2 linked regions of the Immundisolibacter sp. genome follow. Each later gene encodes a partner of the first gene's protein in a complex. Links are inferred from orthologs where the notes say so. Each region holds a gene or a part of one and is shown on either strand. Other genes may lie near its edges.

Region 1 (3,697 bases):
ACGTCACCGAACATGCCTACGACAACCCGAAGTTCGTCGAGGATCTGGTGCGCGACATCGCCGGTGCGCTCAACAACGACGAGCGCCTGGCCGGCTACGTGGTGGAGGCGGAGAACTTCGAGTCCATCCACAACCACTCGGCCTACGCGCTGATCGAAAAGCCGGCCCGCGCGGGCTGAGCCTCGATCAATACTTGCGGCGCAGCACCAGCGCGTCCTGCGCGTGCTCGATCTGCGTGCGCGACAGGAACGACATGCCCAGCAGCGCACGGCTCGGCTGGGCGCCGCGGATCACCACCGCCTGCACATTCGGCAGCCGGATGGCGCCGACACCCACCTCGCGCAGCGTGACCGCGTAGGCTTCGGTGATGCCGCTGGCCGTTTCCACCAATCCCCGGCTGCCGGCCCGGTAGTCGATACCGAGACCACGCGCCGTGGCATCGTTCATGGCCACGGTCGTCGCGCCGGTATCGACCAGGAAGTCGACCGACTGGCCGTTGATGGTGCCCGTGGTGAGGAACATGCCGCCGTCACCGCGGGCTATGCGCACCGCTGCGGTCTGCGCGGTCGGCAAGGCCCCACCGGCGCGCCCACCGAGCGGGACTTCGTGCGTTTGACCGTCCACCTGCAGCCGCGCGCTGGCAGCGCCGAGCGCCAGCAGGCGCACACCTTCGGGACTGGTCTGTCCGACCCGCAACGTGCGCCGCGCGCCGTCCACCTGCAACACCGCAGTTTGTCCAAGCACGGCCTGCAGTTCGATCAGCGGCGCAGCCGCGGCGCTACCGCACAGGGCCGCGCCAAGGATTACCAGGGGAGCAAAAATCCGGCGCATGAAACGCTTCATGACCGGTAATTGGCGCCGAATCAGCCGCCGAGGCGCGCCTTCACGCGCCGGCTGACGTCCGCCATGTCGGCACGGCCCTGCACCTGCGGGCGCAGCAGCGCCATCACGGCACCCATGTCGCGGGCGCCTTGCGCGCCGCTGGCGGTGATGGCATCGGCAATCAAGTGGTCGATTTCGGCGGGTGTCAGCGCGGCCGGCAGGAACTCCTGCAGGATGCCCAGCTCGAATCGTTCCTTGTCTGAAAGATCGGTCCGCCCGGCGGCATCGAACTGTGCGATCGACTCGCGCCGCTGCTTGACCATCTTGTCGAGCACCGCCAGCACCTGCGCGTCGTCGAGCACGATGCGCTCGTCGACTTCGCGCTGCTTGATGGCGGCGGTGATCAGTCGCAGCGTGCCGAGGCGGTCCCGGTCACGGGCCCGCATGGCCGCCTTGACGGCTTCGTCAAGGCGCTGCTTGAGCGACACGGCGCTCAGGACAGGCGCGCACCGCGCACGCGGCGCACGCTGCGACCGCCGCGGGAGACTTTCTTCTGGTGCCGCTTGACCGCTGCGGCGGCCTTGCGCTTGCGTTCCTGGGTTGGCTTTTCGTAGAACTCGCGCCGTCGCGATTCGGACAAAACCCCCGCTTTCTCGCAGGTGCGCTTGAAGCGGCGCAGGGCAACGTCGAAGGGTTCGTTTTCGCGCAGTTGAACGACCGGCATGCAAAGACCTCTGAAACCTGGAGCCGGCGCGGGACAAAACCCACAAAGCCGGGATGAAGAAAAGTGCTAGATTCTAGCTGCACTTGCACCTGTGGCGAAAGTCGCCCCGCCCGCCGATCCTGATTGCGCCTTCCATGCTGGTCCTTGGCCTCGAAACTTCCTGCGACGAAACCGGCCTTGGCCTGTACCACAGCGACCGCGGCCTGCTCGGCCACACGCTGCACAGCCAAGTCGGCCTGCACGCACCGCACGGCGGCGTGGTGCCGGAGCTGGCCTCGCGCGATCACCTGCGCCGCACCGTGCCGCTGCTGCGCCAGCTGCTGACCGAGACCGGCACCGACCTGTCGCAGCTGGACGGCATCGCCTACACCGCCGGCCCTGGCCTGATCGGCGCGCTGCTGGTCGGCAGCAGCATCGGCCGCAGCCTGGCCTTCGCGCTCGGCATACCGGCGGTCGGCGTACATCACATGGAAGCGCACCTGCTCTCGCCGCTGCTGGATCCCGCCAGCCGGCCGCGCTTTCCGTTCCTGGCGCTGCTGGTGTCGGGCGGCCATACGCTGCTGGCACAGGTGGACGGCCTGGGCGCATACACGATTCTGGGCGAGTCGGTAGACGATGCCGCCGGCGAGGCTTTCGACAAGACCGCCAAGCTGCTCGGTCTGCCCTACCCCGGCGGGCCGGCGCTGGCCGCGCTGGCGCAGGATGGTCGAAGCGACCGCTTCACCCTGCCGCGACCGATGACCGCCAAACCCGGCCTCGATTTCAGCTTCAGCGGCCTGAAAACCCAGGTGCGCCTGCTGATCGAGGCGCACCCGCAGCCGCAGCACCGCGCCGACATCGCCCGCGCCTTCGAGGACGCCGTGGTCGACACGCTGCTGATCAAGTGCCGGCGCGCGCTGACGCAGACCGGCCTGCGCGCGCTGGTGGTGGCCGGTGGCGTCAGTGCCAATCGCCACCTGCGCACGGCTCTGGACAGCGCCGCAGCCAGCGACGGCTTTGCCGTTCACTACCCGCCGCCCGAGCTGTGCACCGACAACGGCGCCATGGTGGCCTTTGCCGGCTGCCTGCGCCTGCAGGCCGGCGAACAGGCCGGACCGGACTGCGGCGCCCGTGCCCGTTGGCCGCTGGCGGAGCTGACGGCGGCCAGCCAAGCGCCCGCCTTGCTATAGTCCGGCGATGATCAGCCACCCCCCCACGCCCACCCTGACCGATCCTTTCCAGCGGCGCATCGAGTACGTGCGCGTGTCGGTCACCGACCGCTGTGACCTGCGCTGCAGCTACTGCATGCCCAAGGGCTTCGACGGCTTTCACGAGCCGGACGACTGGCTCACCTTTGGCGAAATCGAGCGCGTGGTGGCGGCCTTCGTGCGCCTTGGCGTGCAGCGCATTCGCCTGACCGGCGGCGAGCCGCTGGTGCGCCGCGATTTGCCGAACCTGGCCGCGCGCCTGTCCGCCCTGCCCGGCCTGGCCGATCTGTCGCTGTCCACCAACGCCGTGCGGCTGGACAAATACGCGGTCGCGCTCAAGACGGCCGGCGTGCGGCGCGTCAACGTCAGCCTGGATTCGCTGCGTCCCGAGCGGTTCGCCGAGATCACCGGCGGCGGCAAGCTGCACAAGGTGCTGCGCGGCCTGGACGCCGCCCACGCCGCGGGGCTGGCTCCGGTCAAGATCAACATGGTCGCCATGGGCGGCGTCAACGACGACGAAATCGAGGACATGGTCGCGTTCTGTGCCGAGCGCGATTTCACCCTGCGCCTGATCGAAACCATGCCCATGGGCGACACCGGTCGCAACGCCGGCGGCCAGTACCTGAGCCTGCAATCCGTGCGCGAGCGACTCGCCGAGCGTTTCGATCTGATCCCGGACATCCTGCCCGGCGGCGGCCCGGCGCGTTACTACCGCGTGGCCGGCTCGAAAACCACCATCGGCTTCATCACGCCCATCTCCCAGCACTTTTGCGAAACCTGCAACCGCGTGCGCCTGGCCGCCGACGGCACGCTTTACCTGTGCCTGGGCCAGGACAACCGCTACGAACTGCGGCCCATGCTGCGCGCCGGTGCCAGCGACGCGGAGCTGGAAACAGCCATCCGCGCCGCCATTGGTCTCAAGCCCGAGCGGCACGAATTCCGCGAGAAGCCGGAAAAAGTCATC
Region 2 (3,000 bases), on another replicon or contig:
GGCGCGCGATCTGCTCGCCGAGGCGGCCCAGCTGGGCGACGTGCCGGAGCTGCCGCCGCGTGCGCAGGCACTCTCACAGGCGGCAGCCGGCCTGAACGCGGCGCTGGGCGATCCGCCGCGCCGCGAGCCCTGGCCGCTGCGGCCGATCGCCGTGTTTACCGAGGCGCTGGGGGCCGTGCGCCAGGCGCTGGCCGATCTGTCGTCCTCCTTGGAGGCGCTTTCCGGGCGCAGCAGCGGCCTGGACAACTGCCAGGAACGGGTGGCCCTGCTGGCGGCGCGTCTGGCGCCGTTTCTGGCCGACGCGCAGGCCGACCAGGTGCGCTGGATCGACGTGCGCCAGCGCTCCTGCACCCTGCACGCCAGTCCGGTGGACGTGGCGCCGCTGCTGAACGAGCGCTTCCCGCGCCATGCCCGGGCCTGCGTGTTCACCTCCGGCACGCTGGCGGTGGCGGGGCAGTTCGATCATTTCGTGCAGCGGCTGGGGCTTGCCGATGCGCGCACGCTGGCCCTGCCGGGCAGTTTCGATTACCAGACGCGGGCGCTGCTTTATCTGCCAGGCGACCTGCCGGAGCCGTCCGACCCCGGCTACACGGACGCCCTGGTGGCGGCGGCGCTGCCGGTGCTGCGCGCCAGCCGCGGGCGGGCCTTCATGCTGTTCACCAGTCACAGCGCGCTGCGGCGGGCGGCCACGCGCCTGCGCAGCTGCGAGGAATTCACGCTGCTGGTGCAGGGCGAGAGACCCAACAGCGAGCTGCTGAGCCAGTTCCGGCGCGCCCCGGCGCCGGTGTTGCTGGGCACCGGCAGCTTCTGGCAGGGCGTGGACGTGCGCGGCGAGGCGCTGTCCTGCGTCATCGTCGACAAGCTGCCGTTCGCCTCGCCGGGCGAGCCCATCGTTGCCGGGCGCATCGCCTACCTGCGCCGCGAGGGCGGCGATCCGTTCAACGACTACCAGCTGCCGCAGGCGGTGATCACCCTGAAGCAGGGTCTCGGGCGCCTGATCCGCGACGCGCACGACCGCGGCGTGCTGATGGTCGGCGATCGCCGTTTGCGCGCCAAGGGCTACGGCCGGGTGTTCCTCAAAAGCCTGCCGCAGATGCCCATCACCCAGGAACTGGCCGACGTGCAGCGCTTTTTCGACGAGCCGGCGTTCGAGCCGGCCGCGCCATGAACCTGCTGGCGCTGGAAACCGCCACCGACTGCTGCTCGGTGGCGCTGCTCACCCACGCCGGCGTGCTGGAGGACCACCGCCTGGCGCCGCGCCAGCACGCGGCGCTGATCCTGCCGATGATCGAGGATTTGCTGGCGCAGGCCGGCCTGACGCGTCAGGCGCTGGACGTGATCGCGTTTGGCCGCGGGCCGGGCGCCTTCACGGGACTGCGTATCGCCGCCGGCGTGGCGCAGGGCCTGGCGCTGGGCCTCGACCGGCCGGTGGTGCCCGTGTCCACGCTGGCGGCCCTGGCGCAGGCGAGCGGGGCGGACCGGACATTCGCCGCGCTCGATGCGCGTCTGGGCGAGGTCTATTTCGGTTACTACACGCGCGGCGCGGACGGTCTGGTGGTGGCGGATGCTGCCGATGGCCTGGCACCGCCGGAGGCGATTGCGCTGCCGGCCGATCCGGCATGGCGCGGCGCGGGCGTCGGGCCGGGCTGGGGTGCGTACGGCGAGGTACTCGGCGCCCGGCTGGGCCACTGCATCGACGCGGTGGATGCCGATGTGCAGCCGCGCGCCGGTGGTCTGGCCCGGTTGGCAGCGGCCGCGTACGCGCGTGGCGAGGCGGTATCCGCCGAGCGGGCGCTGCCGGTGTATCTGCGCGACCGGGTGACGCACGGCAGCTGACCGGCGGGCGATCCGGACGGCTTTGCTCTATCCTTGCCGGCCTTTTTCTGCACCTGTTTCTGGCAAATGGCTCAATACGTTTTCACCATGAACCGCGTCGGCAAGGTCGTGCCGCCGAAGCGGGAGATTCTCAAGGACATCTCACTGTCGTTCTTCCCGGGCGCCAAGATCGGCGTGCTGGGCCTGAACGGCTCCGGCAAGTCGACGCTGCTGCGCATCATGGCCGGCGTGGATACCGAGATCGAGGGCGAGGCGGTGCCGATGCCCGGCATCCGCATCGGCTATCTGCCGCAGGAGCCGCAGCTGGACGCCACGCAGACCGTGCGCCAGGCGGTGGAGGAGGGCATCGGCGGCGTGCTGGCGGCGCAAAAGCGTCTGGAGGAGGTCTACGCCGCCTACGGCGACCCGGATGCCGACTTCGACAAGCTGGCCGAGGAACAGGCGCGCCTGGAAGCCGAGATCGCCGCCGCCGATGGCGACAGTGCCGGTGTGCAGCTGGAAGTGGCCGCCGATGCGCTGCGTCTGCCGCCATGGGAGGCGCAGATCGGCAAGCTGTCCGGTGGCGAGAAGCGGCGCGTGGCGCTGTGCCGGCTGCTGCTGTCCAAGCCCGACATGCTGCTGCTGGACGAGCCGACCAATCACCTGGATGCGGAGTCCGTGGACTGGCTGGAGCAGTTCCTGCACCGCTTCCCGGGCACCGTGGTGGCGGTGACGCATGATCGGTATTTCCTGGACAACGTGGCCGAGTGGATCCTGGAACTGGATCGCGGGCGCGGCATTCCCTTCAAGGGCAACTACAGCGACTGGCTGGAGCAGAAAAGCCAGCGCCTGAAGCAGGAAGAATCCAGCGAATCGGCCCGCCAGAAGGCGATGGCGCAGGAACTCGAATGGGTGCGCCAGAACCCCAAGGGCCGCCAGGCCAAGAGCAAGGCGCGCCTGAACCGCTTCGAGGAGCTGTCCAGCCACGACTACCAGAAGCGCAACGAAACCAAGGAAATCTTCATCCCGGTCGCCGAGCGCCTGGGCAACGAGGTGATCGAGTTCGAGCACGTCAGGAAGGGCTACGGCGACCGCCTGCTGATCGACGACCTGAGCTTCAAGATTCCGCCGGGCGCGATCGTGGGCATCATCGGTCCCAACGGCGCCGGCAAGTCGACGCTGTTC

What was found.
Region 2: the proteins of tsaD (region 1) and tsaB are in contact, whole or in part, in a solved structure (PDB 4WQ4), measured with the Escherichia coli proteins. The link is inferred for Immundisolibacter sp. from one-to-one orthologs.

Annotation. Positions count from the first base shown.
Region 1 is NZ_JACIZD010000003.1:21,351-25,047, reverse strand. The notes cover bases 901-3,697. They hold tsaD (tRNA (adenosine(37)-N6)-threonylcarbamoyltransferase complex transferase subunit TsaD), read left to right. Parts: upstream 901-1,680; coding sequence 1,681-2,715; downstream 2,716-3,697. Other genes in these bases: moaA (GTP 3',8-cyclase MoaA), read left to right, coding at 2,723-3,697; rpsU (30S ribosomal protein S21), read right to left, coding at 1,316-1,546; H5U26_RS06105 (GatB/YqeY domain-containing protein), read right to left, coding at 901-1,310. In the rest of the region: GTP cyclohydrolase FolE2, read left to right, coding at 1-179; H5U26_RS06110 (TIGR02281 family clan AA aspartic protease), read right to left, coding at 187-843; more of H5U26_RS06105, read right to left, coding at 864-900.
Region 2 is NZ_JACIZD010000006.1:39,781-42,780, forward strand. It holds tsaB (tRNA (adenosine(37)-N6)-threonylcarbamoyltransferase complex dimerization subunit type 1 TsaB), read left to right. Parts: upstream 1-1,164; coding sequence 1,165-1,836; downstream 1,837-3,000. Other genes in the region: H5U26_RS09225 (ATP-dependent DNA helicase), read left to right, coding at 1-1,168; ettA (energy-dependent translational throttle protein EttA), read left to right, coding at 1,903-3,000. UniProt on the Escherichia coli protein: Required for the formation of a threonylcarbamoyl group on adenosine at position 37 (t(6)A37) in tRNAs that read codons beginning with adenine.